2 regions of the Paenibacillus sp. y28 genome follow, and region 1 is predicted to be linked to the other one. Evidence: predicted binding sites of a transcription regulator. Region 1 holds the regulator's gene; the other holds the start of a gene.
What was found. Region 1 encodes Rex, which represses fermentation and respiration genes when NADH is low (regulators of the CRP and FNR family bind a similar motif). Its sites were predicted from a motif close to TTGTGAAATATTTCACAA; they were not measured.
Positions count from the first base shown of each region.

Region 2: the regulator Rex is predicted to act here: its motif matches at 7,268-7,285, upstream of adhE (bifunctional acetaldehyde-CoA/alcohol dehydrogenase).

Region 1 covers NZ_JBBBNV010000001.1:493,374-509,067, forward strand. Annotated here, with positions in the region: partial or broken gene WBG83_RS02155 (ABC transporter ATP-binding protein) at 1-226, opposite strand, end outside; gene WBG83_RS02160 (TetR/AcrR family transcriptional regulator) at 406-984, shown strand; gene WBG83_RS02165 (MFS transporter) at 1,005-2,216, shown strand; gene WBG83_RS02170 (DnaD domain-containing protein) at 2,347-3,015, opposite strand; gene WBG83_RS02175 (acetate/propionate family kinase) at 3,163-4,374, opposite strand; gene WBG83_RS02180 (3-hydroxyacyl-CoA dehydrogenase family protein) at 4,371-5,246, opposite strand; gene WBG83_RS02185 (AAA family ATPase) at 5,403-6,908, opposite strand; gene WBG83_RS02190 (hypothetical protein) at 6,901-7,431, opposite strand; gene WBG83_RS02195 (methyl-accepting chemotaxis protein) at 7,776-9,521, shown strand; gene WBG83_RS02200 (hypothetical protein) at 9,628-10,116, opposite strand; gene WBG83_RS02205 (amidohydrolase) at 10,116-11,387, opposite strand; gene WBG83_RS02210 (DUF47 domain-containing protein) at 11,634-12,254, shown strand; gene WBG83_RS02215 (redox-sensing transcriptional repressor Rex) at 12,317-12,937, opposite strand; gene dinG (ATP-dependent DNA helicase DinG) at 12,937-15,694, opposite strand, start outside.
Region 2 covers NZ_JBBBNV010000003.1:73,083-88,776, forward strand. Annotated here, with positions in the region: gene WBG83_RS04880 (NEAT domain-containing protein) at 1-434, shown strand, start outside; gene WBG83_RS04885 (hemerythrin domain-containing protein) at 572-1,120, opposite strand; gene pflA (pyruvate formate-lyase-activating protein) at 1,376-2,149, opposite strand; gene pflB (formate C-acetyltransferase) at 2,268-4,547, opposite strand; gene adhE (bifunctional acetaldehyde-CoA/alcohol dehydrogenase) at 4,616-7,228, opposite strand; gene WBG83_RS04905 (class II aldolase/adducin family protein) at 7,349-8,626, opposite strand; gene WBG83_RS04910 (acyltransferase family protein) at 9,004-10,080, shown strand; gene mgrA (L-glyceraldehyde 3-phosphate reductase) at 10,218-11,207, opposite strand; gene WBG83_RS04920 (AraC family transcriptional regulator) at 11,334-12,206, shown strand; gene WBG83_RS04925 (c-type cytochrome) at 12,414-12,824, opposite strand; gene WBG83_RS04930 (gluconate 2-dehydrogenase subunit 3 family protein) at 13,071-13,838, shown strand; gene WBG83_RS04935 (GMC family oxidoreductase) at 13,862-15,586, shown strand.

The DNA of each region.
Region 1 (15,694 bases):
CTTCGGTCGCCTCCAGCTTGCCGTAAGCAATGTTCTCGCGAATCGTACCCGAGAATAGGAACACCTCCTGCTGCACAATCCCGATTTGACGCCGCAGCGAAGAAAGGGTCATATCCTTAATATGGATTCCGTCAATCGTAATGCTGCCTGAATCGGTTTCATAGAACCGCGGCAGCAAGCTGCAGATGGTTGTTTTCCCCGCACCGGACGGACCGACGAAGCATATGTGTCATCACCCTTTTCTAAACCATTTTGTAATGGGAATGGTTATCAATCACAGTGCAATTCATACTTTAAAGAAGCATATACGGATCAGGCAACATTTTTTTGAACATGAAGATTGAAAAATGAAGACAAATCCGCTAAGATGGAGCTTGTCTGACGAACGTTCGGCAGGAAGGATGGATGAACCTGAGTACAGCACTCCGTATTAAGGAAGCCGCCCTGCGGCAATTTGCCTTGAACGGCTATGAAGCCACGTCCCTGGACAGCATCGCCCGCGAGGTCGGCATCAAGAAGCAGTCCATTTACGGCCATTTTCAAAATAAGGAACAGCTTTGCATTCAAATTTTTGAGGAGGCGGTTGCGAGCGAAATTCGCTTTCTGGATCAATTTTTTAACGAAAAGCAGGCCGCTTCCCTCGAAGAAACCCTGTATGATTTTATTCTTGTTTATAAAGAACGGTACGAAAGCGTGCTGCATATGCGGCTTTTTCTGTATTTGGGCTTTCTAATCCCCCATTCCCTGCATGACGCAATCAATGGGCATGTCTCCCGTTACGTCAGCCACAAGCGGAAGGCGGTACTGGACAGGATAAGCAGGGAAGCCGGGGTAACGTTAAGTGTAGACCCCGAGACAGCTATGAATGCCTATATGAATTTGATTGAAGGCATGTTTGTGGAGCTCGTCTATGTCGGTTCGAAACATTACGAGAAACGCCTTACCTGCTCATGGAGCATTTTTTGGCGCGGGCTTTGCAAGTAAAGCGGAGCGGAAAGGACATCATGCACAAAGAACAGCTGTGGACGAAGAACTTCATTTTTTTATCGTTATCCAATTTATTCCTTTTTCTCGGATTTGAAATGTTAATGCCGACCCTGCCGATGTACATAGCCAAGCAGGGCGGCAGCGATACGGAAATCGGTCTCATGATGGGAATTTTCACAGTCACGGCCGTATTAATCCGCCCGTTTTCCGAGCCGGCCGCCGTCAAATTCGGCAAAAAATCGATGCTTGCTCTCGGAGCCGCCGGCTGCTTGGTGGCTACCGGGTTTTATGGTGCTGCCGTAACGATGATTTGGATTATCGTCGTCCGGCTGCTGCACGGGGTCGGCTTCGGAATAGCTACAACCCTGTACGGCACGGTCGCTTCCGATATTATTCCGGCTTCCCGGCGCGGGGAAGGCATGGGCTTTTTCGGACTCGGGTCCACGATTGCCTTGTCCGTTGGTCCGTTTCTCGGGGTGCTGCTGATGGAACAAATCGATTTTTTCGGCTTGTTCGCTTCGGCTGTTTTCTGCCTGGTTGTGGCCCTGACCTTGACCTTATTCGTATCGTTTAAAAGGTGGACTGCCGAGCAGCTTCCCCGCGGCGAGCCTGCTGCGCCTGTCCCGGCTTCCAAACCGGCCTTAGCCTCTCATCTGTTTGAACGCACGGCGCTGTACCCGTCGTTTCTGGGGATGCTGTCCGGCTTTGGCTATGGCGGCATTCTTAGCTTCATCACGCTGTATGGCAAAGAAATCGGCGTGGCCAATATCGGTATTTTTTTCCTTGTGATTTCTATCAGCGAATTTCTGATTCGTTTTGTTTCGGGCAAGGTTTTCGACGCCAAAGGACATTTCTGGGTTCTGTTCCCATGCCTGCTGCTCATAATCATCGGAAATTTGCTGTTGTCGTATTCCACCGGGCTTCAGATGCTGCTTGTTGCCGCCATGTTCTATGGCGCCGGCTTTGGCGCAATGTTTCCGGCTCTGCAGGCCTGGATTATTAACGAGGCTCCCGCCCACCGCCGAGGTACAGCGACTGCTACCTTCTATAATCTGTTTGACATCGGCATCGGCGGCGGCGCATTCCTGCTTGGGATTTTGGCGAGCCTGACTAATTACGCGGTGATGTACCGCTTCTCTACCCTGTTTTATGCGGCCTTTCTTATTATTTATACTGTCGGTGAGCTCTGGGTCCGCCGAAACAAACAAAGCGCTGCGGTAGAGGGCTGACAAGTATATACCGCCATTCTTTTGTAATGCAAACTTGCCCCCTTCGTGATGGATAGAAAAAGCGCCCCGCAGCCTCATTGGATGAGCTGCAAGGGCGCTTTTTTAGTTGATGCTCCGGTCGGCGTCCGCTTTAACGGCCTCCGCGGAACCGCTGGGCGTATTCCTTGGCTTGTTCCGCCGTGAATACCCGATTGCGGCTCCATTCCAACAAAATCCGATCAATATAGCGGAAATGAACCTTCCCGGCAAACACCGCTTCCTTCAGAGCCGTCAAAATCAGCTCCTCCGGGTAACGATCCTGATCCAGCCAGCCGGAAATCGTCTCGAATTCCATCGGAGTCAGCGGACGGGCGAATTCCTTTTCAAATAATGAAAATACGTCTTTCCGATCCTTGCCGGCCGGCTCCTCCGATTGCTCCTCCCGCTCCAGAAGCTCCTTCGTCCACACCTCAGCCAGCTTTGCCAGAAGCGGCAGCATGTTGTAACGCTCATACCGGACCCCGGACAATGCGTCCACATCCTCATCAATGGCCAGCAGTCCTTGCTTCATCAGCTTTTGAAGCATCACAATAACCTGCTCCGGCGTGGCCGACATTCGCTCCTGCAGCTCTTCAATCGTCGGAAATTCCTTATTTTCACGTTCTTTGAACGCCAGCAGGTGAATCATAAGCAGGACCTCCGAATCGCTCAAATCGAGCTTCCGGTAAGCCTTGAGCAAAATCGCCGGAACGGAGACATTCCCTTCCTGCAGGGCCGCGAGAAGACCGTCCTCCATATGCCTGACTTCGTTTTTTTTCATGGGGCTAAACCTCCTCTTGCAGCTGTGATGACGCCTCGATCGCTTCGTCCGATGCTCTTGACGCAAGCCTGGCAACCCGCAGGTCGCAGGCCCGCTCGCGGGACATGGCTCATTAAGCTTCTCTCAGCAAGCTGCAAGCGGCGGCAATTACTTCGCTGGCGATTGTTTAATGAGCTGATAAGTGTCTCTGGCGATCACCAGCTCCTCATTGGTTGGAATAACTAGCACCTTCACCCGTGAAGCATCGCTGGAAATAATACGATCCTCACGGCTGCTTGACTCATTACGCTCTGTATCAAGCTCTACGCCGAGGACCGTCAGCTGCTCGCACACGGACTTGCGCAAAAAGGCGCTGTTCTCGCCTACGCCTGCCGTAAATACGAGCACGTCCAGCCCGTTCATGCCCGCGGCGTAAGCGCCGATATATTTGCGCAGACGGTATTCATACATGTTGAAGGCAAGCGTAGCGTTCTTATCTCCTTCGCGGACAGCATCGACAATTTCGCGCATATCGCTGCTGAGGCCGGAGATGGCGAGCAAGCCGCTATGCTTATTGAGCATGGAGTTGATTTCGCTCATGGACAGCTCCGCCTGGGCCATGGTATACGGCACAATCGCGGGATCAATATCGCCGCTGCGCGTACCCATCATCAGCCCTTCCAGCGGGGTCATCCCCATGCTTGTATCGAACGATTTGCCGTGGTTCACCGCGCACAGGCTGGCTCCGTTGCCGATATGGCAAGTCACCATTTTCAAATCCTCCATGGCCTGTCCCAGTACCGCTGCCGCCCGCCGGCTTACATACATATGAGAGGTGCCGTGAAACCCGTAGCGTCGAATCTTATGCTTATTGTACAACAGCTTCGGTATCGGGTACAAATATGAGGCAGCAGGCATCGTTTGATGGAAGGCCGTATCGAACACAACAACCTGAGGCACCTCGGGCAGGTTTGTATCCACCGCCTGAATCCCCATCATATGAGCAGGATTGTGCAGCGGCGCGAGGTCGAACAGCTTCTTGATTTCCAGCTTCACTTCCTGGGTGACAATAACCGACTCCGCGAACGACTCGCCTCCATGCACAACACGGTGGCCTACGGCATGAATGTCGCTCATGCCTTGAATCACACCATGATCCTTATGTACCAGCATATCGAGTACGCGGCGGATTGCGTTTGTGTGGTCAAGAATTTCGCTGACCTCCCGCACCTCCGGCTTATCCTCAGGCTCATGGCTCAAAATCGCCGAGTCCATGCCAATCCGCTCCACTTTTCCTTTGGCCAGCACCGACTCGTTCTGCATATCAAACAGCTGATACTTGAGCGAGGAGCTGCCTGCGTTGATCACGAGAATATTCATGAGATCCGGTCACCATCCTTGTCATAGCGGAAAAATCCGACACCCGACTTCACGCCGAGATGTCCTGCGCGCACCATTTTTTTGAGCAAGAAGGACGGGCGGTATTTAATGTCTCCGAATTCACGGAACATCCGCTCCATCGCAGCAAGCACGGAATCCAGACCGAAGCGATCCGCCATTTCGAGCGGTCCGTAATGGAAATCATATCCGATCCGCATCGCCGTATCGATATCCTCCTCGGAAGCAACTCCTTCCGATAACGTATGCAGGGCTTCGTTGATCAGGATGCAAATCAGCCGGGTCGTAACAAAGCCCGGGGATTCATACACCTTTACGCTTTTTTTCTCGAGCGTCTCTTCCACAAAGTATCGCATGTCCTGGAAGGTCTCCTCGGACGTTTTCAGTCCGCGGATAATTTCAACCAAATCAATCTTATTAACGGGATGTATAAAGTGCAGGCCGATGACACGTTCCGGACGGGCGGTTGTTCCCGCCAGCTCGGTTAAGCTAAGCGTAGAGGTGTTGCTCGCCAAGATGCAATGAGGCTGGCAAACCTCGTCGAGCTTCCGGAATACCTCTTCCTTCAATTCCAAATCTTCAGTAATGGTTTCTATGACGAGCTCACATTCGGATAACCGGTGAATATCGTCCATTTTATGTATACGGGATAAAATTAATTTTTTCTCGGCGACAGTAATCGCCCATTTCTCGAGCTGCTTGTCGAGACTCATTTCAATCATGCCGTACCCCTGATCCAGCTTCTCCATAGAACGCTCAACCAGCAGCACCTCCAAGCCTTTTTGGGCCAGCATTTCGGCAATGCTCTGTCCCATGGTTCCTGCGCCGATAACGGCTATCTTTTTAAACTTCACTCCTACCACCCTTACTCTCACTGAGAATAAATATCATTGTGTCATTTACATCATACCATGTTATTCGATATGAAAAAACTCCAATCCTCTTTTAAAAAGGATTGGAGCTAATTAATCCTGAAAGTTGTTAAAAAAATGTTCACTTTTATTCATTGGTTATGCCGATGTTGGCGTCTTGAACTGACGCAGCAGCTCCCGGAACTGGCTTCCGGTCATCATTTCCTCCTGAATTAACGTATCTACCGCCTGCTCGAAGACGTACCGAAGCGGCAGAAGCATCGTTTTGGTGCGCTCGAACAGCTCATCCAGAATCCCCGAGCTTGCTTTGGTCCACTCTTCACGGGTAACCATCTGGCGCTCCACAATGCCCAGTGAGGTTAAGCCGGATTCAATCATATTGCCAACGAGCTGCAGAGCCTGCTCAAAGTCCCCGCGTGAGCCTGTGCTGCGGCCATTATAGAAAATTTCTTCCGCCGCTGCGCCGCCAAGGGCAATCACGATTTGATCCTCAATAAAATCCTTCGTGTACAAATAGCGTTCCTGCAGCGGCTGATGGCGCACATAACCGAGGGCGCCGCCGCGGGGCGCAAGAGATACCTGGGAAACCGAACCCGGCCGGACCAGCTCGGCGGAAATCGCATGGCCCAGCTCATGCAGGGCAACACGCCGGCGCTCTTCGTTGTTTGTTTCCCGGTCCGTTTTCTCGCCCATCAACACCTTATCAACCGCCATCGATAAATGCTCCTGGGTCACCTCCTCCTGTTCGTCGCGCAGCGCATAAATCGCTGCTTCATTCATGAGGCTCTCCAGCTGCGCGCCGGAAAAATGAAACGTCTCGGAGGCTACCCTTTCCAGACTTGTTCCCGGCGCAAGGGGTTTATTTTTGGCGTGGATACGCAAAATATGCAGACGCCCCTTCTTATCCGGCAGATCGACCCCGATATGACGGTCAAACCGGCCAGGACGCAGCAGCGCGCTATCCAGCATCTCCTTGCGGTTGGTGGCAGCCATAATCAGAATCCGCGGCGCATCCGAGCTATGAATGCCATCCATCTCGGTCAGCAGCTGATTCAGCGTCTGATCGTATTCCCGATGTTGCCCGCCTTCCCTTTTACCGCCAATAACATCAATTTCGTCAATAAAAATAATCGCGCTGTCCTTGTTTTCCTTTGCAGCCTTCGTGCGGGCTTCCTTGAACAAATCCCGGATTCGGCTCGCACCGACCCCGACATACATTTCGACAAATTCACTGCCCGAAGCCGACACGAATACAGAGTCCGTATAGTGCGCCGACGCTTTGGCCAGCAGCGTTTTGCCTGTTCCCGGCGGGCCTGTCAGCAGAATGCCCTTCAACGGGCGAATTCCGAACTTTTGAATTTCCTCATGACGAATCAGGAAATCAAGCGCTTCTTTCAATTCGCTTTTGGCCCGCTCCTGCCCGCCGATTTCTTCAAAGGTCATATACTTCGGCGCGCCTTTGGACTTGGCTTTGCCGCCGCCTGCTCCGAAGCCGATCGTCCCTTTGCTTCGCACCATATATAGAAGGGAGAAGCCAATCACCCCTATCAGCAGTATCGGCAGAACGTTCATGCCTATATACATCAGAAACGCAAGTACAACCGGAACAACGCCAATGATGATTTCCTTGCCGTATTTACTCATTCGGCCACACCCCCAGCTTGGAAGAGTCGCGCGGAAGCTGCACGAACTTGCTGTGCGTTCCGTCTGTCAGCCGTACATAAACATACTTCGCATCCATCTCGGCAGCAGCCTCAAGACCCGGCACAGATTCGGCCAGCTCGCTCAGCTTCTGCGGAATCAAATCATACTGCTTCGTCTCCATGGCGCCGGCTACAGCAAATAGACTGCGTGACCACCAGCTATCCAGCTCCGCAGAAGAATCGCTCTTGGTAATCAGCTCCACGCTGCGTTTTTTAACAATCGTGCCCTGCTGTTGAATGGCATCATATATTTCACGGACATTCGCATCTTTATTTAAGGTTAACCGCACCACAATACGGTCATTATTCATCTCAAGCTCCGCTTGCTCCACACCGGATTGCTGTTGAATTTGCTTCAATAGCGGTGTCTCCATCGCATAGCTGTCATACACAAACCAGCTGCCGAACAACAGGAGAGACGTAATGGCTACCGATACGAATACTGGAATCAGACGCAGTTTCACTGCGATCATCCCCTCTCTTTCTCTATAAGAATACATCGGATTGATATACGTAAATGATATATCAAAGTATAGCACATCTGAGCTGGCAGCTGGCGATGCAATGGTTGGAAAGATAAATTCGACTAGCTTTTTCCACTTTCGACAATGTTATTAAAATATTTTCACCGTTTTGACGATTCATATATTGAATAACAAAATTTTGCCCCGCATACTTAGAATGGGCAGGCGTTCGCCCCCTTTGTTTTCGAGCAGTCCTTACAAGCCTTGCGCTTCACCTGCGCATCTCGCCGCCGGTCTGCCTTTACTTATACATCGTACATCTTGATTAAAGGGGTTGTTCGAAAATGCCAGCTTTATCTCGTGTGTTTTCTCTCAAAGTAAAACTAATCATCCTGATTGTGCTTCCGCTTCTGCTGTTCGAGTGTACCAATTACACCCTGCTGCAAGCCAATGAAAGAAACATCTCCGAGCTATCCAAGGTGGTGTATGAAACCGCGAATCAAACCACTTCGCTTATTTTGAATGCGGATCGGGATATGTATCAAGCGCTGACTGCCTATCAGTTTCTCGCCTCAGGAGCGTTGACGCCCAACCAAGCGGAAGCCTGGAGCCGGGATCTGGCTCAAAACATTGCGCAAGCTAATGAAAGAATCACGAAGGCCGAGGCGATCTTGAATCAGCACCAGCTATTGTCCAAAATCTATACCCAAACAGGAACAAGCGCCCAAGCTGTCCTGAAGGACTATCACACCTATTTTGACCAGTGGGCAAAAGAAGCCTCCTCCCTGTCACAAGCCCGGTCAAACGCAGACCTCATCCATCAAGATCAGCTCCTCGCCGCGTTCCAAAAGGGTCGCGAAGGCCTGAACGGACTCGGAGAAGCACTGGATGCTTATGCTGCGCAGTCCATAACAGCACTGACAGAACAGTCTGAGCAAACCAGACAAACGCTCACGATTGTGTTGTGCGTGTTTGATCTCGTTATTTTGCTGGTCGGCTTCTTCGTCTATCGAAAAATTATGAAAACAGTTCATACAATCCGGTTTAAAACAGGACAAATTACAGAGGGCATCCTGGAGATGCCGAAGCAAACCGTTTATGATCAAGATGAACTGGGCAAAATTACATACGCTGTGGATGAGATGACGACGAAAATGATCGGTCTAATTCGGGACATCACCTCCAGCGCACAGCATGTGCAATCTGCGGCCGGGGAGTTATCCTCCAGCAGCAGGGAGTCCGCGGCCGCCGCAGAGCATGTCGCCCTGAACATTCAAGAGGTGACCCAAGGCACGGAAATTCAAAGCCGCAGCGCCTCCGAAGCAAGCCGGGCCACAGAAGAGATGGCGCATGGCGTTTCGCGGATCGCAGAGCACACCATTGTGATTGCGGAGCAGTCGGAGCATACGATGAACCAAGCGGAGGACGGCAATCACCATCTCCAGCATCTGATAACCCAAATGGGCGAAATGACAGCCTCGGTCCGGAGCCTGTCGCAAACCATCGCAGCCCTGCAGCAGCGGTCGGAGAAAATCGGGCACATTGCGATCAATATTACGACGTTTGCCCAGCAGACGAATCTGCTGTCCTTGAACGCATCGATTGAAGCTGCGCGCGCCGGCGAACATGGACAAGGCTTTGCAGTCGTGGCCCACGAAATCCGCAAGCTGGCGGCCAGCTCTCTGGAATCCGCTGAAGTGATCGGCGGAATGATTGAAGAAACAAGAAAGGACATTACAACGGCGGCGGAATTTATGGACCAGAGCCTGTCCGAGACAGATCGCAGCAGCGAGAGGCTTCAGGAGGTTCATGCAAGCTTCGAGGCGATACTGCATTCGGTCAAACAAATTGTGACCCAGGTGCATGAAACGTCCGCGATCACGGAGCAAATCTCCGCCAGCTCCCAGCAGGTTGCCGCTTCTATGGAGCAGGCCGCAATGTCGGCGCAGGATACTTTCGGCCGAACGGAAAGCGTCGCGGCCGCAACCGAGGAACAGCTTGCGCTCATGCAGAATATCGCGGCCGCCGCGGAACAGCTTGAAAGCGTTGTTCAAAGCCTGAACCGATCGATTTCTTTCTTCAAATTGTAGTGCCAGGCTTCTGTTCTGCATGTAAGGACTTCTTGGATTTTAATCTACAAAAACAAGCCGTCATCCCCCGGAAAGGGATAGACGGCTTGTTTTCTTCATTCATGAATTACCGCTTGCTTAAGGTGAAGGTGTCCAGCTTTTGTCCGTTCTTGAACAAATAGAAGTCATAGTAGTAGCGTTCGCCTTCGGGCTGCTTCAGCTTGTAGAAGGCTTCCCAGACGAGCTGGCCCTCCCACTTGCCTGCTGTCACCCGAAGCACCTCCGCTTCCGGGTGGGCGCTCTGCACATAGCCCCGGACCTGATCTTTGCTTACGCCGCTGGAGGCGTATTCGACCTGAATCTCGTCATCGCTGGACCAGACTATTGCCGGCTGATCATCCTTCGTGCCATAAATAATCGTGTAATGCTTATCCATCGTGAACTGTTCAATTTCACTGACGGTTTGAAGCCCGTATACATTTTCAGTCACAGTCTGAACGGCATGATGCTCTTCCAGCCAATGCCCCTGCTGAATATGGCGATATACAAGCAGCATGACAAGAAGCAGCGCCGCCACAATGACAATCGTCCACAACGCCGCTTTTTTGGCCTTCATCAGACACCCGCGCTTCCTGTAATCCTTTCAAAGCAGCGCTGCGCTTCGTAACGGACCCGTTCTTCGTCAATTGTCAGACATTCCCCGCCGCGAACCAGCCATTTGCCGTCTACGCACACATCCGCCACATCCTTGGCGCTTGCGGAGTACACGACATGGGAAGCATAATCCGTACGAGGATAAAAGTGCGCCTGCTCCACATCCAGACTGATTAAATCAGCCTTCATTCCAGACTTCAGCACGCCTACATCGTCCAGCCAAATCGACTGCGCGCCGACCACGGTTCCCATCTTCAGCGCTTCTACTGCAGGCACGGCAACCGGATCCCCGGATACGCCTTTATGGATCAGCGCCGCCAGACGCATCTCCTCAAACATATCCAGGTTGTTATTGCTGGCAGGGCCATCCGTGCCAAGCGATACCTTCACTCCGGCCTTCAACAGATCCGGCACCCGGGCCACACCGCTGGCAAGCTTTAAGTTGCTGCCCGGATTGTGCGAGACGCGAACGTCGTATTTTTTCAAAATGGCGATTTCTTCATCCGTCAAATGCACTGCGTGAGCAACAAGCGCCGGACGCGAGAACAAGCCATGCTTCTCCAGATGGGCAACCGGACGCAACCCGTATTCCTGCTCATTTGCCAGCACCTCCTGGAGTGTTTCGGACATGTGTGTATGCAGCGGCAAATTCAGATCGTGCGCCACCTGCACGATTTGCTCCACATAGCCGGGAGAGCATGTGTAAGGCGCATGCGGAGACATCATTGCCGTAATACGGCCGCCTGCCCCGCCATGCCAATTCCGGGCGAATTCCGCAGCTTCCTTAAGCTTGTTCTGGGCAACCTCCTCCGGGCACCAATTGCCAATCACACCGCGTGTCAGGCAGGCGCGCAAGCCGCTTGATTCAACAGCCTGGGCGACCTGATCCATATGATCATACATATCCACGAAGCTCGTCGTTCCGCCCTTCACCATTTCCAGAATCGAGAGCTGCGTGCCCCATTTGACATCCTCGCCTGTAAACTTCGCTTCGTTCGGCCACATTTTCTCTTCGAGCCAAACCTTCAGCGCCAAATCATCCCCATAGCCCCGCAGCAGCGACATCGCTGCATGTCCGTGCGTATTGACAAGGCCGGGCATCCACAGCTTGCCCTTCCCTGAAATAATTTCCTTGTACGCTTCTCTCGGCTCGGGAGCCTGCTCCCCGACAAAGTCAATCCGGTTCCCGTCTAAAACGATAACGCCGCGCAAAAATGGGTTCTGCTCATCCATAGTCAGCACCAGCGCGTTCTCAATTAGTGTTTTTGTCAATAAAGTCGTCACCACATTTACCCTCGCTTTCTTCAATATAGTATACGAAAATCAGCACAGCTTCACAATAAACAACTCTTTTCAGGGCAAACTAGGTTAAGATTTTGTAAATTTTTGATTGCCAAGCTAATCGCGGATATGCTATTTTTATCCTTGGTTGCTTATGTAAGCTAACAGCCGGACTGGTACGAAAGGGGTTTCTTAACGATGCTGTTTAACAAAAAAGGAGACATCGATTTTTTCAATCTGCTCATTCAATCCGCAGAAAACGCGCTTAAAGCGTCGCAGATGTTCCGAAGCGCAATGATGGGCGACAAGCCGCCTGCCACCTACTATGCAGCGCTGAAGGAGCTGGAACACAAAGGCGACTCCATTACGCACGCGATTATGAAGGGCTTGAATAAAGTATTCATTACGCCGCTGGACCGGGAGGACATTATGGAGCTCGCCGCCAAGGTGGATGACGTCATGGACGGCATTGAAGCGACCATTGCTCGCTTCGACTACCTGAACATCGATTTTACAAATCAATACATGCGTGATTTCTCCGAAGTCATCGTCAAATCCTGCGAGCATATGCTGGAAGCCTTCAAGCTGCTTTCGAAGAAGAAGTACATCCAGCTTCAAGAGCATACCGTCATTATCAACAGCCTGGAGAATGACGCTGATGCTTTGATGCGTGAAGGCATCCGCGAAATTTTCACCACTCCGCGCGATCCCTATGAGGACTTCAAGCTGAAGGAATTGTATGAGCGCCTGGAGGAAACGACGGACGCCTGCGAGGACGTAGCGAACATTCTCGAAAGCGTCGTGCTCCGTTACTCCTAATATGCATCACACCCATGATCGGCAAGCCTACGGCAGCTGGTCTTTTTTTATGTCTGGCATACTCAATCCAGGTAATAAGCCAAGCTTTGCAGCTCTGTTGTCAGGTCTGTGTACTGAACCCGAACATGCTCCGGCACCTTAATGACCGCCGGCGCGAAATTCAAAATCGCCTCTACACCGGCCTCCACAAATTGATTAGCCACATTTTGCGCTTCCACCGCAGGAACCGTAATGATGCCGATTCGAACCTCTTGGCGCTTGATGGTTTCCTGCAGCTCCTGCATCGGCTGAACCCTCAAATGGCTAATCATTTCACCGATTTTCTCCGGAACCGCGTCAAAAACGGCCACGATCTGCATCCGGTCTTGAGAATAGACGTTGTAATTGCACAGCGCCCGGCCCAGATTGCCCGCTCCGACCAAAGCGACATGGACAGTGCGGTCAAGCTTCAGGATCTGGCTTATTTTTTCAATCAGATACGATACGTCATAGCCGATTCCTTTTTTGCCGAACTCCCCGAAATACGCCAAATCCTTACGGATTTGAGCCGGATTCAAATCAAGGCGCTGGCCTAAATCCTGCGATGACACGGTATGGATATCATTTTTTTGCAATTCATTCAAAAACCGGAGATATACCGGCAGCCGCCTTACGACGGCTTCGGAAATTTTCGGCGTTTTCATCAGACGGTTTCCCCCATCCATTCTTTGATACGCCCAACAAGCTGACCGGTCGGCATATGCTCAATCTTGGGCTTAGGCAGTGAATACAAGAAATATTTGCCGTATGATGACTCGATAACCCGGGTATCGTAGAGGATGACAATCCCTTTGTCCTTTTCCTTCCGGACCAGACGGCCAAAGCCCTGCTTGAAGCGGATAACCGCTTGCGGGACCGAATACCGCATAAAGGGATTCCCGCCGGATTGTTTTATTCGTTCGCACTTGGCTTCAACCAGTGGGTGTGTCGGCGGCTGAAAAGGCAGTCTCACGATAGCAAGCACACTAAGCGCTTCCCCGGGAATGTCGACTCCTTCCCAGAAGCTGCTGGTTCCGAGCAGCACGGCACGCGGCTGATTCTGGAACAGCTTGGTCAGCTTGGTCCGGTTTCCGGAATCCACCCCCTGCCCCAGCACGCTAATATTGTGCTCGCTCAGCTGCTCCTTCAGCGGGGCGTGCACCTGCTTCAGCATCCGGTTCGAGGTGAACAGCACCAGCATCCGGCCCTGCATCTCAACTGCAATGTCCTTTAAAGAGCCTACCAGCGCATTCAGGAAATGCTGATCCGCCACAGTGCCCCGCACACTCGGAAAATCACGCGGAACGATAACCAACGCCTGCTCCCGGTAATTAAACGGAGACAGCAGCTGGACGGTTTTCAGCTTTCCTGAGGCGTGAGCGGCATCGAGGCCAAGCTGCTCGCAGCTGTAAGCGAACGATTTATCGACCGACAGCGTCGCCGATGTCATGATGACGCTGTCTTTTGGCTCGAATATATATTCACCCAGAAGCTTGCTGACATCCACAGGCGCACAGTTGAGATGAATCGAGCGGCTTTTCAGAAACGGGCTTGCTTCCAGCCAGTAGACGTAATTATTGTCATTCATTTTCATGAAAAACCGCAGGTTATCCCGGGTCCGCTGCAAATCTTTACATACGCCGGAAACATCCGTAACAAGGCTTTGCAGCGACAGCTCCTCCTGATTTTCCTTCCATTCGCCGGTCAGACGGTCCAGCTGCTTCAGGAGCGTATTTAAATCCATATATATATTATCTTCCATAATAAGCAGATCGTCCCATTTTTCAGGAAGCAGCTCTTTTTTCATCCGCTGGACAAGCTGATTGTTTTCCCCTAGTCCGTCCATTTGCGGCTTCAGCTCTGTGAACAGCTGCTCGGTCAGCTGATCCCATTGCTCCTTAATTTTAATGGTCAGCTCACTCAGGCGGTCCAGCTCCGCAAGCCAGGCTTCCAGCTTCTCCGTCCCGTTTTCCTTCATCAAGCGGATGCGCAGCTGCGGCAGAAGTCCGGTCTTGCTGTCCTTATACAGCCACACCAGGGAATTGACCAGGGTGCCATAAAACACTTCCTGACCGAGATGGCGGCTGGCTACCTCCTCGAAGTGGTGGGCCTCGTCGATAACAAGCTGCTTATACGAAGGAAGCAGCCGGTTTTCAGCCTTCACATCGGTAAACAGGAGGGAATGATTCGTAATGACGATATCAGCTGTATTGGCCTCTTGCCGGGCTCGATGGTAGAAGCATTTCTTAAACCATGGACATGCCCGGTTCAGACAGGAGTCCGTATCACTGGCTACTGTTTGCCACAAGTGGCGTCCTTTGCCAGCCAAATTAAGCTCGTCGTCTTCACCATGCCCGGTCTCTCCGAGCCAAACGATGAGCTGAGCCGCACTGATTCGCTCTTCCTTATCCGTTTCCAGCTCAAGCTGAATGACACGCTGCTCAAACTTGCGCAAGCAGAGGTAATGATTACGTCCCTTCATAATGGCCGCCCGAAACGGAACAGGAAAAATCTCGTGAAGCAGCGGAATGTCCCGCTGGCGCAGCTGCTCCTGCAAATTTATCGTATGCGTGCTCACAACAACCTTGCGGCCCTCGCGGATGCCATAATAAAGGGAGGGGATCAAATAACCAAGTGATTTGCCAGTTCCTGTTCCCGCTTCGATCATCAGGTGCTGCTTCTGGTCAAAAGCCGCTTCCACTTCTGATAGCATCTGCTCTTGCGCTTCCCGCACTTGAAAATCGCCGAATTTGGCTCGTAGGCCGTCCTTGACGGCTTCATAAAAAGGGGCAAATTCCTGATTCATTTCAGGCGGAACTTCCCCTTCCTCCCGAAGAGGCTCCAGATCAGTCCAATCCTGAACATGAATGCTGAATTGTCGGAAGTAAGAACCCGATTGCTCATCCAGAGCGGTTTGCAGCTCTTTCAGGCGCGCCTGCTCCTGCAAAAACCAGCCCAAATCGCCGGCCTCATGCCGAAACAAATGGCCCAGACGCTGCACGGTTAATAATGGCAAGCTCTGCAGCTTGTCCAGACATTTGAGCCAAATGTGAGCCGTTGCCTCGGCATCGCTGTCCGCTTGGTGCGGCCTATCATGGGAAATGCCAAAGGCACCGCTCACAAGGGAAAGCTGGTAGCTGGAAATGGTCGGATATAATATGCGAAGCAGATCCATCGTATCAAGCACTCTGCCATCAAAAGGCAAGTAACCTTCCTCAGCAAGCACCTTTTGCAAAAAACCAACATCAAATGCCGCATTGTGAGCCACAATGATCCGTCCCGCCACTCTTGAAACCATCTCATGGACGACCTCGCTGATAGCAGGCGCCTCTTCCACCATTTCATCCGTAATGCCAGTAAGTCTGGAAATGGAATCAGGTATACGCATTCCCGGTTGAACGAGAGTCGTATACCTGTCCGTT
Region 2 (15,694 bases), on a different contig from region 1:
CCAGCATTAATCGCGCGGAGTTCACGACGCTGCTGAGCAAAGCGCTCAAGCTGGAGCAAGGCGCCGGGGCGCTGAGCTTCTCGGATGAAGACAGCATTCCCGCATGGGTGAAGCCTTATCTTGCTCCTGTCGTGCAGGCGGGAATTATCGGGGGATATGAAGACGGCTCCTTCCGGGCTGACCGCGCCATCAGCCGGGCCGAGCTGGCTGTGATGATCGTCCGCGCCTTGAGCCTCGATGTAGACGCTAGCGCAGTATCCGCCTTTGCGGATGCAAGCAGCATCCCGCAGTGGGCGCAAGCTGAAGTTTCCGCAGCGTATAAGCTCGGCATGATTAACGGACGGGATAACAACCTGTTCGCCCCGAACGAAAGCGCTACGCGTGCTGAGGCAGTCTCTCTGATTCTGGCCCTTTACGACGCTGTGCAAAAATAATGTTGCTCTGCCGGACAGCTGGCATTCGATGAAGGCTGTCCGGTTTTTTACGTTCACAGCCCAGCCAGCCCCTGTCCGGGATCGGACAGGGGCTGGCTGGGCTGTATAATGATCGGTAGCTGAATGCCTCTTTGGCTTCACTGCGGCTCCCATGCCTCAATCGACACGACCTCTTCGGCTAACGGCAGCAGTATCCCCTCCTCCAGCTCCAAATGCTCCTTCACCAGCCGGCAGGCGTGCAGCAGCTGGTCTTTGGCACGTTCAAACACGTCCCACAGAAGGGCGGTTCCGGTCCAACAGCTGTCCGCCAGCTCAAAATAACCGTCCAAAAACGTCTTGGTCAGCTCGTGCTCTTTTTCAAGCATCCATAAGGAGGTCATCAGCACCGGGCGGCTCGGGATATCGAAGCAGCGGTTCACCATCGGGAAGAACTCACCATCCTCCCAGTCGGAATGCTCCTCAAGCTTCGCCACGAAGCCCAGGGCTGCAGCCTTCAGCTCTCCCAGCATCGGCGCAGCCTCCGGGGCCCCGAGGCTGCACATTTGTTTCATAATATCCTCTATATAAGAGATGGCTTCCCGCAAATCGGCATGATCGCGAAGATACCGCTGAAGCCGATTAGTCAAGAACCCGATCGAGACAGAGGTTCCTTCCTGCATCTTTAATTGAAGCTGCATTTGATCCATTCATCCTTCTCCTTCCAGGACCAGATAGACCGCCGTGTCTGTCTGGTTGTTTGCAAAACTGAATATGAACGGTGCCGCTAAAAGGAATGTCCTGCATCACTGGCTGCCCCCGGCGCAACGAAACCATGAAACGGGACGACATGCCGCCGTACAACCTAATGCCGGGCAAGGAGCGGCCTTTTTACTTGCGGCTCTGCATCATTCCCTGCGCCAAAAGCCCGCAGCCTGAATCGGCCTCGGGCTTTCATTTTCAGCTTAATTCACCTGCGTCAATGAATCTGATGTATTTATTATACCCGCTGCTGCTTCGGCTTGGACTGCTTCCATAATGATGCGCTGCGCGCGTTCCACCTCACGCTCGGAAGGGGTTGGCACTCCTTCCAGCGGGTAGGTCTTGTTGAGCTGCTGCCACTTGTAAACTCCCATCCGGTGGTACGGGAGCAGCTCGATTTTGTCAACTCCATTCAGTCCGCCAATAAACCGGCCGAGCGCGTGCAAATCCTCATAGCTGTCTGTAATGCCGGGAACCAGCACATGGCGAATCCACAGCTTCTGGCCCCGCTCCGACAAGTAACGGGCAAACCGCAAAATCCGGTCGTTCGGCTGACTCGTTAGAGCCTCATGCTTGCTCCGGTTCATCTGCTTCAAATCGAGCAGCACCAGATCCGTTACGTCCAGCAGCGCCTTGGCATGCTCCGGATCACAGAACCCGGAAGAATCAATCGTGGTATGAAGCCCGAAACGGGACTTGATTTCGTGAAATAATTGGGCAATGAACGGGGCCTGTAGTGTCGGCTCCCCGCCGGTTACTGTAATGCCCCCGCCGGAACGCTCGTAATAGGGCAAGTACGGCTCCAGCTCAGCGATGATGTCCTCCACGCTAACCTGTCTGCCGCCTGCCGTATCCCAAGTATCCGGATTATGGCAAAATCCGCACTGGAGCGCACAGCCTTGCATGAACAGCACAAAGCGAATGCCCGGACCGTCTACCGTTCCGAAGGTGTCAATGGAATGAATTCGGCCTTTCATGAGGGCACACTCCTTTCGGGCTTCTGCATCCAGGGACAACAGGCCGCTGCTTCAAGTATTCCTGTCTCTTAGCACGCGGCTCAGTCCCGGACTTCTTGTTTCTGGCCTTCATTTCTTTTTAGATAGCGCCGTGGAACGTGCGGTTAATAACATCCAATTGCTGCTCGCGGGTAAGCTTAATGAAGTTCACGGCGTAGCCCGAGACACGGATGGTGAGCTGCGGATAGTTCTCCGGATGCTCCATCGCATCAAGCAGCTGCTGGCGTTCAAATACGTTGACATTCAGATGGTGACCGCCGCTGACAGCGTAACCGTCAAGCAGAGATACGAGGTTCTTCACTCGCGTGCTCTCTTCCTTGCCGAGCGCCTTTGGCACGATGGAGAACGTATTGGAAATACCGTCGAGGCTTTGCTCATACGGGATTTTGGCTACAGAAGCCAGAGAAGCGAGCGCTCCTTTGCGGTCACGGCCGTGCATCGGGTTCGCGCCCGGCGCAAACGGTTCGCCCGCCCGTCTACCGTCCGGCGTGCTGCCGGTTTTTTTGCCGTACACGACGTTGGAGGTAATGGTCAGCACAGACATCGTCGGCAATGCATTCCGATAAGCATGATGCTTGCGCAGACGGTTCATGAACGACTCCGCCAGCTCGACGGCGATGCTGTCTACCCGGTCATCGTTGTTGCCGTACTGCGGATAATCGCCTTCGATTTCAAAATCCACGGCAATGCCCTTCTCGTTGCGTATCGGCTTCACCTTCGCATATTGAATCGCGCTCAAGCTGTCGGCGACCACGGACAAGCCGGCGATGCCGCAAGCCATGGTACGCAAAATTTCCCGGTCATGCAGCGCCATCTCGATCCGTTCGTAGCAATATTTATCGTGCATATAGTGAATTACGTTGAGGGTATTCATATACAGCCGCGCCAGCCAGTCCAGCACCTGGTCGTACTTGGCCTTCACTTCTTTATAATCCAGCACCTCGGATGTAATCGGCGCAATGGCCGGCCCCGCTTGAATACCCAGCTTCTCGTCTACGCCCCCGTTGATGGCATACAGGAGTGCCTTCGCCAAGTTCGCACGCGCCCCGAAAAACTGCATTTGCTTGCCAATCCGCATCGCGGATACGCAGCAGGCAATCCCGTAGTCGTCCCCGTAGTGCGGGCGCATCAGGTCGTCATTCTCATACTGAATGGAACTGGTTTCAATGGAAACCTTGGCACAATAGTTTTTGAAGTTTTCCGGAAGCTTGTCGGACCAGAGCACGGTCAAGTTCGGCTCCGGCGCCGGACCGAGATTGTACAGCGTATGCAGGAACCGGAAGGAGCTGCGGGTCACGCGGGTTTGTCCGTTCAGGCCCATGCCGCCGATGGATTCCGTCACCCAAGTCGGGTCGCCGCTGAACAGCTCGTTATAATCCGGCGTCCGCAGAAATTTCACAATACGCAGCTTCATGACGAAGTGGTCGATAATCTCCTGCGCTTCGGCTTCAGTAAGCGTGCCCTCGGCGATGTCCCGTTCGATATAGACATCCAGGAAGCTGGACACGCGCCCCAGGCTCATCGCTGCGCCGTTCTGCTCTTTAATGGCAGCAAGATAGGCAAAATACAGCCACTGCACCGCTTCTTTAGCCGTAGCCGCCGGCTCGGAAATATCGAAGCCGTACGAAAGCGCCATGCGCTTCAGCTCATCCAGGCTGCGGATTTGCTCCGAAATTTCCTCCCGCGCCCGAATAACCTCCTCAGTGATGGTATCGACCTCCAGCTGCAGCAAATCCTGCTTCTTGTCCGCAATCAGGCGGTTGACCCCGTAGAGAGCGACCCGGCGGTAATCCCCGATAATACGTCCGCGGCCATAAGCATCAGGAAGACCGGTAATGATTCCGGCTTTGCGGGCGGTCCGCATCTCGGTCGTATATGCGTCGAAGACGCCCTGATTGTGCGTTTTGCGGATTTCCGTAAACAGGCGATCCATGTCCTCCGGCAGCTTATAGCCGTAAGCCTCGCAAGCGTCTGCGGCCATGCGGATGCCGCCGAACGGCTGAATGGAGCGGCGGAGCGGACGGTCGGTTTGGACACCGACGATTTGTTCCTTCGCCTGATCGATATAGCCGGGAGCATGGGACGTAATCGTAGACACGGTGTTTACATCAATATCGAGCACGCCGCCTTTTTCCCGCTCCTGCCGCAGCAGCTCCCTGACCTGAAGCCACAGATCCGATGTCGCTTCCGTAGGGGGAGCGAGGAAAGCCTCACTCCCGGTATACGGAGTAATATTCGCTTCAATGAAGGAGTTGACATCAATTTTTTTGAGCCAGGCTCCCCGCTTGAAGCTTCGCCAAGGCGCCTTGCCGGATTGCGGAAGCGCCGGATTGGAATTCGTTACTTGTTCTTCCTTCATCACCATCTGGTGAACACCTCCAAGTGAAGTTATACAGGGTGCAGCATGGTTGTTATGACAAGACGCGATTACTCGAATTGCCCGTAGAACGCCTTGCGGTAAATCCCCGCAAGCTCCTTCACTAGCGGCATACGCGGATTCGCCGTGGTGCACTGATCCTCGAAGGCGCGGTCCGCCAGCTCCTCGACCCGGCCTTCAAACGTCTGCGGGTCGATGCCCAAATCCGCAAATTTCTCCGGAATGCCGAGCTTGGCATTCAGCTGCCGGATCGCGTCAATCAGGCTGGCTACCCCTTCCTGCGGCGTATCGGCCGGGAAGCCAAGGAATCGCGCAATTTCGGCATAGCGCTTGTCAGCAACAAAGTGATCATACTTCGGAAACGACGCGTACTTCGTCGGCTGCTGCGCATTGTAACGGATAACGTGCGGCAGCAAAATTGCATTGGTCCGGCCGTGCGCAGTATGGAATTCGCCGCCCCACTTGTGCGCCAGGCTGTGGTTAATCCCCAGGAAGGCGTTCGCGAAGGCCATGCCGGCGATGGTTGAAGCATTGTGCATTTTTTCCCGGGCTGCCGGATCGGCTGTGGCGAATGACTTCTCCAGGTTCTGGAACACAAGCTGTATCGCCTTCAGCGCCAAGCCGTCGGTAAAATCGTTCGCCATAACGGAGACATAGGCCTCAATCGCATGTGTCAGAACGTCCATTCCAGTGTCAGCCACTGCGGTTTGCGGCAGGGTGTATACATATTCCGGGTCCACGATCGCCACATCAGGAGTCAGCTCGTAGTCCGCCAGCGGATACTTCGTATGGCCAACCTTCTTGTCGGTAATGACCGCAAATGAAGTCACCTCGGAACCGGTTCCCGATGTCGTCGGAATCGCCACGAATTTCGCCTTGCGCCCAAGCCGCGGATACTTGTATACCCGCTTGCGAATGTCCATAAACTTCTGCTTCAGGGATTGGAAGCTCGTATCCGGGTATTCATAGAACAGCCACATCGCCTTGGCCGCATCCATCGGGGAACCGCCGCCGAGCGCGATAATGCAGTCTGGCTTGAACGAGGCCATCAGCTGTGTTCCCCGCTCCACCGTGTCGACCGAAGGGTCCGGCTCCACATCGGAGAATACCTCCACGGAAACCGGTGTTTTTCGCTTGCGCAGGTAATATTCCACCCGCTCTACATAGCCCAGCTTGACCATAGCGGCGTCCGTGACGATCAGCACCCGCGAAATATCCGGCATTTTCTCCAGATACTGCGTGGAGCCCTTCTCGAAATATACCTTCGGCGGCACTTTAAACCACTGCATGTTTACCGTCCGGTAAGCGACCCGTTTAATATTGAGCAAATTCACCGCCGTAACGTTGGAGGTAGTCGAGTTATGTCCGTAAGATCCGCACCCCAGCGTCAAGGACGGCAAATTCGTATTGTAAATATCGCCGATAGCCCCATGGGTAGAAGGCGCGTTGACGATGACGCGGCCGGTCTTCAGCTCTGACGCAAACCGGTCAATCACAGCCTGATTCGTCGAATGAATCACGGAGGAGTGGCCCATCCCGCCGTAAGCAACCACTTCGGCCGCCCGGCGAATGCCCTGCTCGCCGTTCTTCACTCTGTAGCAGGCCAGCACCGGACTCAGCTTCTCGGCTGACAACGGGAATTGCTCCCCGACACCCGCCAGCTCGGCGACCAGGATTTTCGTATCGGCCGGGACAGTTACTCCCGCCAGTTCGGCAATCTTCACGGCCGGCTGTCCGACGATGACCGCATTGACCGCACATTTCTCAGGATGGATGACGAGCCGGGAAACTGCATTCGTTTCTTCTTCATTTAAAAAGTAACAGCCTTGATCCTTCATCAGCTTTTTGGCTTCGTTATAGATAGCTTCTTCCAGAATGACCGCCTGCTCGGATGCGCAAATCATCCCGTTATCGAAGGTCTTCGACAAAATCAGGTCGGTTACCGCCTGCTTCAAATCAGCGCTTCGTTCAATAAAGCACGGGACATTGCCGGGTCCGACGCCAAGCGCAGGCTTGCCTGTGCTGTAGGCCGCCTTCACCATGGAAGAACCGCCGGTGGCCAGCACCAGAGACACGTCTGGATGGTTCATCAGCAGCTGGGTTGCCTCCACCGAAGGATTCTCAATCCACTGAATGCACGCCTCCGGCGCTCCCGCCTTCCGGGCCGCTTCCCGCAGTGTACTCGCCGCAGCGACACTGCACTGCTGTGCGGACGGATGGAAGGCGAAGACGATGGGATTCCGGGTTTTGACCGCAATCAGTGCCTTGAACATCGTGGTGGACGTCGGGTTCGTGACCGGAGTAACCCCGGCTATGACACCGACAGGCTCGGCAACCTTACGGTAGCTTTCATAGGCATTCTCCTCAACAATTCCAACCGTTTTGTCATACTTGATGCTGTGGTAGATGTACTCCGTCGCGAACAAATTTTTCGTAATTTTGTCCTCATACACACCCCGGCCGGTCTCTTCCACGGCCATCCTGGCCAGTACCATATGCTGATCGAGGCCGGCCAGCGCCATCTGCTGCACAATATGATCGATTTGCGCCTGATCCAGCTCCATAAAGGCCTGCTGCGCTTTTTTGGCCTCCGCCGCCAGACGGTTTACCTGCTCTTCTGCAGAGCCTGCCTCCACCTTCACTACATTCGCTCGCATCGCCATCCCATCGCCTCCCTTATAGGATACCATCCTTACAACTCCATGTTACTTTTTTCACAAGAGCAGGAATATGATGAAAATCACAGGCGCAGCTTTTTTCAAGAATGACCACGCCAATCCGGATTACAATTTGAAGGCGACATGAATTTCCTGAATTTTGTCATGATGAATCGGGACGATGTCTCCCAAGCACCGGGCCGATATGATAGCCTTGGCGCTGTACTCCGCCACCTCCAGCCGATCGAACGCCTGCAGCAGGCTGCCGCCGGTGACGATGACGCAATCGTTATGAGCCAGCACAATCGGGGTATCCTTCGTGAGCGCTGCGGCGATCTGCTTCGGCTCCAGGAACGTCGTCCCATAGGGCAGCTTCGGGATGTTCCGCAGCAAAATATAGCTCTCCGGAATGATTCTCGAATCAAACGGCGCATCCGTAACGGCAAATGCCATGATGCTTGGCGGATGGGCGATGAGAACCGAGTTCACATGGGGCTGGGTTTCATAAATATGCTGATGCAGCAGCACCGAGCGGCTTGGTGTTTTGCCAGCCTCCTTCCGCCCGCCGCGAATGGCGACCAAATCCTGCGGCTCCAAATAGTTGCGATCCTCATCAAACGGCGTAATCAGGAAGGAATTGCCGTCCAGCCTTTGCGAGAACGTTCCCTGTGTGCTGGTAAACAGACGCTGCTCATACGCCCGCCGAATCAGCTTGCACATTTCTTGACGCAGTGCCTTCTCCTGGTCTTCCACTCCGGCCGGGCTGAATTCCTCCAGCTCCGCATTTTGCTTCAGGCCTGTTCTGTCAACCGCCACCGAAACCGGCTGCCCTAAACGATGGGCTTTAATTTCCAGTCTGGCGCAAAAATCAAAGGTCTCGAACCGCTTGAACGCCTCGAACAAGTCCAGGCCCCCGACGACAACTCCGTGGTTTTCCAGCATGACGGTATTGATGCCTCGCGCAAATACAGAAGCGATATTGTCCCCCAATTGAACGCTTCCGGGAAGCGCGTATTCCGCCATCCCGACCTCTCCGCAGATGTAATAATCATTGGGCAGTATCGATAAATCCGGTATACGGCGCACGATGCTGAACGCGACCAATGCAGGCGGATGCGCATGAATAACCGCTTGAAGGTCCGGGCGCGCGCGGTAAATCAGCTGATGAAACGGGAATTCGCTGGACGGCTTATTCAAGCCGACGACCGTTCCGTCAGCCAGAACGCAAACCATGTCTTCGCGGGTAAGCGCCCCTTTGTCCACACCTGCCGGGGTAATCCAGATGTTCCCCTTCTCATCCCGGACGGATAAGTTTCCGCCGGACGTTGTTGTCATGCCGTACCCGTAAATCCGTTCCATCATCATCAAAAGCTGCTCTGCCGGATGCATGTGCTTCAGCTGCATAAATGGTCCCTCCACCATGGTATTTGAATCCATCTCATCTTTCATGTTTGAATCAACGCTTGTTTAGTTCTGTTTATGACTGTTTTTCTTGATTTAATTGTACTTCTTTCCTTTCGATTTCTATGTGATGTTTCGCACACCTGCTGCATGAGTTTTCGGGAAATGCGTAAAAAGAATGCCGGGGGAAAATGGGAATCTGCTCGGGTGCTGCTGACAGCCCTGACTGGATCATCATAATTACAAGCAGAGTTGTGAAAAAAATCACTTATTCCTGCAGGCTTCGGATGTATGCTTATTGTATACATGGAGCTGCTTCAGCAACATCTTCAGCCGCTTGCGGCTCTGCACTACTTATCCCCCGGAAAGCTGGAATGCAAATGACAACCCCGGTTACCGACAGAAATGAAGTGTTCTTTCTCAACACGCGGTTTTATTTGATTTTTCTGGTTGTGCTTGGCAATTTGCTGCTTCCCGTCCTCACGTCCGATGCGGGAACCTATGCTGTCGGCTTCACCATTTTTACGTTCCATATTCCTGTTTTTGTGCTGGTGACCGGCTTCTTCTCCAGACGCTTCCCGGAGAACCCTGACCGCTGGGGCGTCATTGTCAAAATCGGCTGCCAATATGTCATCTTCCAAACGCTGTATGCGGTGTTGGACTGGATGTTTTTTCAAACCTCCGGCACGATCTATTCCTTCTGGGCGCCATATTGGATGCTGTGGTTTCTGTTCAGCCATGTGTGCTGGAAGCTGCTGCTGCTCCTGTTCGTCCGCTTCAAGCATCCGCTCGTGCTTGCTGTCGCACTGGGCGTGCTGGCAGGCTATTTGCCGGTGGATGGCTTCTGGCTCAGCCTGTCGCGTACGTTTGTCTTTTTCCCTTTTTTTGTCGCAGGCTATTATTGTCCCGTGGAGAAGCTTCGGAAGCTGGCCCGCAGTCCGGCGGTTAAAATAGGCGCAGCCCTCTGGCTGGCCGCCCTGCTTGCTGTCCTGGCTTCATCCCCGCTTCGGCTGGATATCGGATGGCTGCTTGGCAGCATTACCAATGCCGGCTTGCAGCGGCCGGAATGGTACGCCGGAATATACCGCCTTGGCATTTACGGCCTGGAGGCAAGCGCTGGTTGCGCTTTTCTGATGCTGCAAACGGACCGGGACAGCCGAATCACAGACTGGGGCAAGCGCTCCGTGTATGTATTTTTGCTGCACGGGCTGGCCATCAAGCTGCTGTCGGCTGCCGGAGCATATACGCTTGCACAGCGCCTGCTTCCTCTTTCGGTGCTGCTTCCGGCGGCTGTTGTGCTGACGCTGCTGCTGGTCCAGCCGTGGGTCGCCCGGCTGACACACGCCGTTATTGAGCCTGATCCCGCGATATTGCTGCGTTTCAGCCTGTTCAAAGGCTTGTCCTTCCGGCTGCTCCCCCGCAAGCCTTCCAAGCGCCTGCGCATCCCGGGCAAATAAGGATAGAAAAAAGGCGTGTCCTCCCCATGTTCAGCCGAACATCGGTAATGGACATGCCTTTTGAGATTCGCTTTGCCTTTGTCACGGCGAGCACGTGCTGCTTCGCTGCATGACACCAGGCTGAGAATCACGCGCTTTTACCGCAAAATATGTTCAATCGCTGCCAGCTCATCAGCGCTAAAGCTGACATTGTTCAAGGCAGCCACATTGTCATCAATTTGGCTGACCTTGCTGGCCCCGATCAGCACGGAGCTCAGTCGGCCCACATGCAACGCCCAGGCAAGAGCAAGCTGGGCAATGGTCTGCCCGCGATCCTGAGCGATCTTTTGCAGCTTGCGGACCCGGGACAGCATATCTTCTGTAATCTCGGATGTATTCAGGAAGACGCTGCTTCCAGCTGCGCGGGAATCGGCAGGAATACCGTTCAAGTAGCGGTCCGTCAGCTTGCCCTTGGCCAGCGGGCTGAACGCGATTGAACCGATCCCTTCTTCCTCCAGCACCTGCTGCAGCCCTTCTTCCAGCGTACGGTTCAGCATAGAGTAACTCATTTGATGGATGAGGCAAGGCGTGCCCAGACGCTTCAGAATCGCTGCGGCCTCGCGCGTCTGCTCCGGACCGTAATTGGAGATGCCGACATAAAGCGCTTTTCCTTGCCGTACAGCATGATCCAGCGCGCCCATCGTTTCCTCCAGCGGCGTATTCGGATCGAAGCGGTGCGAGTAGAAAATATCAACATAGTCAAGCCCCATCCGTCTCAGGCTTTGATCCAGGCTGGACAATACATATTTCCGGCTGCCCCATTCCCCGTAAGGCCCTTCCCACATGCGATAGCCGGCTTTGGTCGAGATAATCAGCTCATCACGGTACGGCGCCAGGTCCTGCTTCAGCAGACGTCCGAAATTTTCCTCTGCCGATCCCGGGGGCGGTCCGTAGTTATTGGCAAGGTCAAAATGCGTAATCCCCAAATCGAATGAACGGCGTACCATATTCCGTCCATTCTCATACAAGTCCTGATCGCCGAAATTGTGCCACAGGCCCAGAGATACAGCCGGAAGCTTAAGCCCGCTTGTTCCGGTACGGTTATAGATCATGTCGGCATAACGTCCTGGGTTCGCTGCATATGTCATAATCTCTTCCTCCTCAGTCATCTTTCTTACCTAGTTTATCATAACAAGAATCGTTTCATTATGTTCTCAGGTTTGCGTTACATGGTATAATGTCTTCAAATTCAGGCAAGAGGACGGTAGCGTATTATGAGCGTCAGACGATACATTACATGGGAAGGGGCCGCCAAAAGCTCGGGGGATCTCCGTTTCTACTACGCAGGCCAGGAGGACTGCGCCCCCGGCCATTTCTGGGGTCCGGGCATCCGCGATCACTTCAAATTCCATTATGTCCACCGGGGCGCAGGCAGTGCCCAGCTCGGCGATAGGACCTATACACTGCGCGCAGGCCAAGGCTTCCTGATTGTCCCGGGACAGGTCGCCTTCTACCAAGCGGACAAAAGCGATCCGTGGACGTATTCCTGGATTGCTTTCGGCGGGGAGCAGGCGGAGGAGCAGGTCAGCCGGACCGGCTTATTGGCTCATCCGATTTTTCATGCGCGGGGGAACGTTTGGTTCGAAACCTTGTTTGATCAGGCGGTCAAAATCCAGGGCAGTGAAAAAAGCCGCGACCTTCGCTTTCAAAGCCTGCTTTACCGGTTTCTGGGCGAGCTGGTCGATATGGGGCCGCACAACGCGGAGCCGACCTCCGCCGGCGCGTCAACTCACCCCAAGGCCATTTATGTGGCCCAGGCGATGGAATTTATTCATATGCACTACGCGGAAAAAATCAGCATCGGCGATTTGGCCGAGCTGGTCGGCATCGATCGGAAATATTTATCCACGCTGTTCAAGGAAATTACCGGTCAATCTCCGCAGGCGTTCCTGCTGCAGCACCGTATGAATCAAGCCTGCGAGCTGATCAGGCATAGCATGCTGACCGTTGCGGAAATCGCCCGCTCGGTCGGCTACTTAGACCCGCTGCTCTTCTCCAAAATGTTCAAACGGACCGTCGGCATGTCCCCCCGCGCCTACCGCCAGCGGTACAACGGAAAGGAACGTATCGGCGCTGAGGATTTGTAGATAGACCGCCGGCTCCTGCACCGCTCCTTCATGAGCCGGTGAAGCCGCATGCCGTTGCTGACACGCGGCCCCGTCCGCTGCTCCAGCCGGCCGCTCGGGGCGGCCTCTTCAGACAGATACAGAAAACCACCGCGCGCTGCTTCCGGCGTGCGGTGGTTTTCTGTATCTGTCTTTTTTCCATTGGTGAGTCAGCCGTATCCGATAAAGTTATTTCTTCGCAGCGAGCCAATCGGCCAGTGTGCTGATATCCCCGTCGGACAGCCTGCCTTTAAATCCCGGCATGGCGCCCTTCCCGTTGGAAATCAGGGTGACGATTTGGTCCTTGCTGTATTTGCCCCCGACCTTTTGCAGACTCGGGCCGACCCCGCCCTCCAAATTGGCAGCATGACAGCCGATACAGTTGGCTTTGTACAAGGCCTCGCCGTTTCCGCCCGCTGTCGCGCCCGGGCTGGCAGCCGGACTTGTTGTCGTGCCCGGACTGGGGACAGGGCTCGTTGCCGTGCCGGGATTAGCGGTAGGGCTAGGAGTGGGAGCCGCTTCTTTTTTGGTGCAGGCCGTGATGGAGACTGCGGAAACGACCATAAGCGCGGCCGCAGTACAGGTCATCCATTTTCGCATCGTTAAAACCATCCTCCTCATAGTAAAAGGACCGCAGCTGCAAATTGCAGCTGACAATCCGTTTTCCTTGCGTTTTATCCGTCTTAGCTTATCCCGTCTTTTTTCCTTTCATTCAAATCGCACCCTTTGCCCGTTTTCATTCTATTTCATAATCAAGACATAAAACTCCAATTTTGTTACATACTACGTTTCAAACCCGCCAATACACCGTGGTTTCATCATTATGAAGCAAAGGGATGAGTATGGATGAGTGACCAACATAGGAATCAGCCGCAGGACGATTCACGGCGCCGCTTTCTGAAGTATTCCGGCACCGCCATTGGCGGAGCTATCGTAGGCGGGGTCATCGGCGGAGTATGGCCGCGTAAAACAGCCGCCCCCGAGACGCCTCAGCAAACACCGGCTCCGGGAGGAACCGGGACCGCTCCGCAATATAATCAAGCATTGATGTTTTTCAATCAGGAGCAGTTTACGGTGACCGAAGCGGCAGTAGAGCGGATTTATCCGGAGGACGAGAACGGCCCCGGTGCCAAGCTGCTCGGCGTCGCATTTTACATCGACCATCAGCTTGCCAGTCCATGGGGCTTGAACGCCAAGGAATACCGGATGGGACCGTTCGGCAAGGGCGAAACAACACAAGGCGAGTATGCTTCCATCAAGCGGCATGAGCTGTTTACGATGGGGCTGCAGGCCATGCAGGATGTTAGCAAATCCAAGTACGGCAAGCCGTTCCCGGAATTATCCGGTGAGGAGCAGGATGAGATTTTGAAAATGCTGGAAAAAGGGGAGCAGGTCGTCATCAGCGAGATAACGACGAAAACCTTCTTTAACCTGCTGCGGCAGATGACGATTGAAGGGGCCTATTCCGACCCGATGTACGGCGGCAATCTGAATATGCAGGGCTGGAAAATGCGTAAATACCCGGGCAATCAAATGAGCTATACCGCCATCATCGACAAGGACTTCACAGTCGTTGAGCCCAAGAGTCTCCATGAGCATTTAGCCGGACATTAATTTAACCGAAAGGAGCCATCCATATGGCCACCAGAATGCCAAAGGTCCCTGTCGTCATCGTCGGGATGGGCTGGGTAGGCGGGATTATCGCCGCCGAGCTGACCAAACAGGGAATAAAAGTTGTCGGGCTGGAACGCGGCAAGCCGAGGGAGACCAAGGACTATTATATGGTCCACGATGAACTGCGTTATGCCCAGCGGTACGAGTTGATGCAGGACTTATCCAAAGAAACCATTACATTCCGCAATACAGAGAAGCTTCAAGCGCTTCCGATGCGGGAATACGGCTCCTTCCTGCTGGGTGAGGGCGTCGGCGGGGCCGGAGTTCATTGGAACGGCCAAACCCTGCGGTTTCTGCCTTACGATTTTCAAATTTACAGCAAAACCGTGGAGCGCTACGGCAAGGCCAAAATTCCGGAGGGCATGACCATCCAGGACTGGGGAATCACCTATGACGAGCTGGAGCCTTACTTCGACAAGTTTGAAAAAATGGCCGGCATTTCGGGCGGCGATGAGCCGACTGAGCTGCTGGGCAAGCGATCCAGCCCGTATCCGACACCGGCGATGGTTCAGACCCCCGTGCTGAAGCTGTTTGAGGATGCAACCAAAAAGCTCGGCTACCATCCTTACATGTCGCCATCGGCCAACCTGTCCCAGCCGTATACGAACCCGGACGGCATCTCACGGGCACCCTGTCAATATTGCGGCTACTGCGAACGGTTCGGGTGCGAATACGGCGCCAAATCCGACCCGGTAGTCACCGTGCTGCCCGTCGCCCAAAAAACCGGCAACCTGGAAATGCGCCCCTACTCCTTCGTCACCTCCATCCTTAACGATGGCAAGAAGGCCTCCGGCGTCAAATATGTAAACACCGTGACGGGAGAGGAATTCGAGCAGCCTGCTGACATTGTCGTGATGGCCAGCTATTTGTTCAACAACGTCCGTCTGCTGCTGACCTCCAAGCTGGGCAAGCCTTATGACCCGGCAACAGGGCAAGGCGTAATCGGAAGAAACTACTGCTATCAGGTGCAGGGCGGACAGGCCACCGGATTTTTTGATGATAAGGAGTTCAACCTGTTTGCCGGGGCCGGGGCTCTGGGGATGGAGATTCCCGATTTCAACGGGGATAACTTCGACCATTCCAATCTGAATTTCATCCACGGGGCGGGCATTCGTATTTTCCAAACCGGCCAGCGGCCGATCTCATCCAACTCCGTACCGGCGGGAACGCCATCCTGGGGAGCGGATTTCAAGAAAAAATCGCTGTTCTATGCTAATCGTGTGGTAACTGTATCCAACCAGGGGTCCAACATGCCGTTCCGCCACCATTATCTGGACCTGGACCCGACGTATAAGGATGCTTACGGCCTGCCGCTTGTGCGGATTACATACGATTTCGAGGACCAGGATCGGGAAATGGTGAAATTCATGGCGGTGAAGGCGAAGGAAATTATGACCGAGATGAAGCCGACCACCATCGGCTCCTCCGATCAGCTCAAGCCCTATAACATTGTCCCGTATCAATCGACGCACAATACCGGTGGTGTTGTGATGGGGGCCGATCCCTCCACCTCCGCCGTCAATTCGTACCTGCAAATGTGGGATGCGGAAAACGTCTTTGTCATCGGCGCATCCGCGTTTGCCCACAACAGCGGCTATAATCCGACTGCTACCGTCGGAGCTTTGGCTTACCGGGGGGCGGAAGGGATAGCCAAGTATTTAAAGCAGGGCAGCGGCTCCGTCCTTTAGCCGTAAAGGAGGCGGCTCCGGTTGTCCTGATTCAGCGGCAGACGAAGCGCGGATGCCAGGACCTGGACCTTTTCCGGCCGCTCCAGCAGCCGCGCTGCGTTTAGCAAG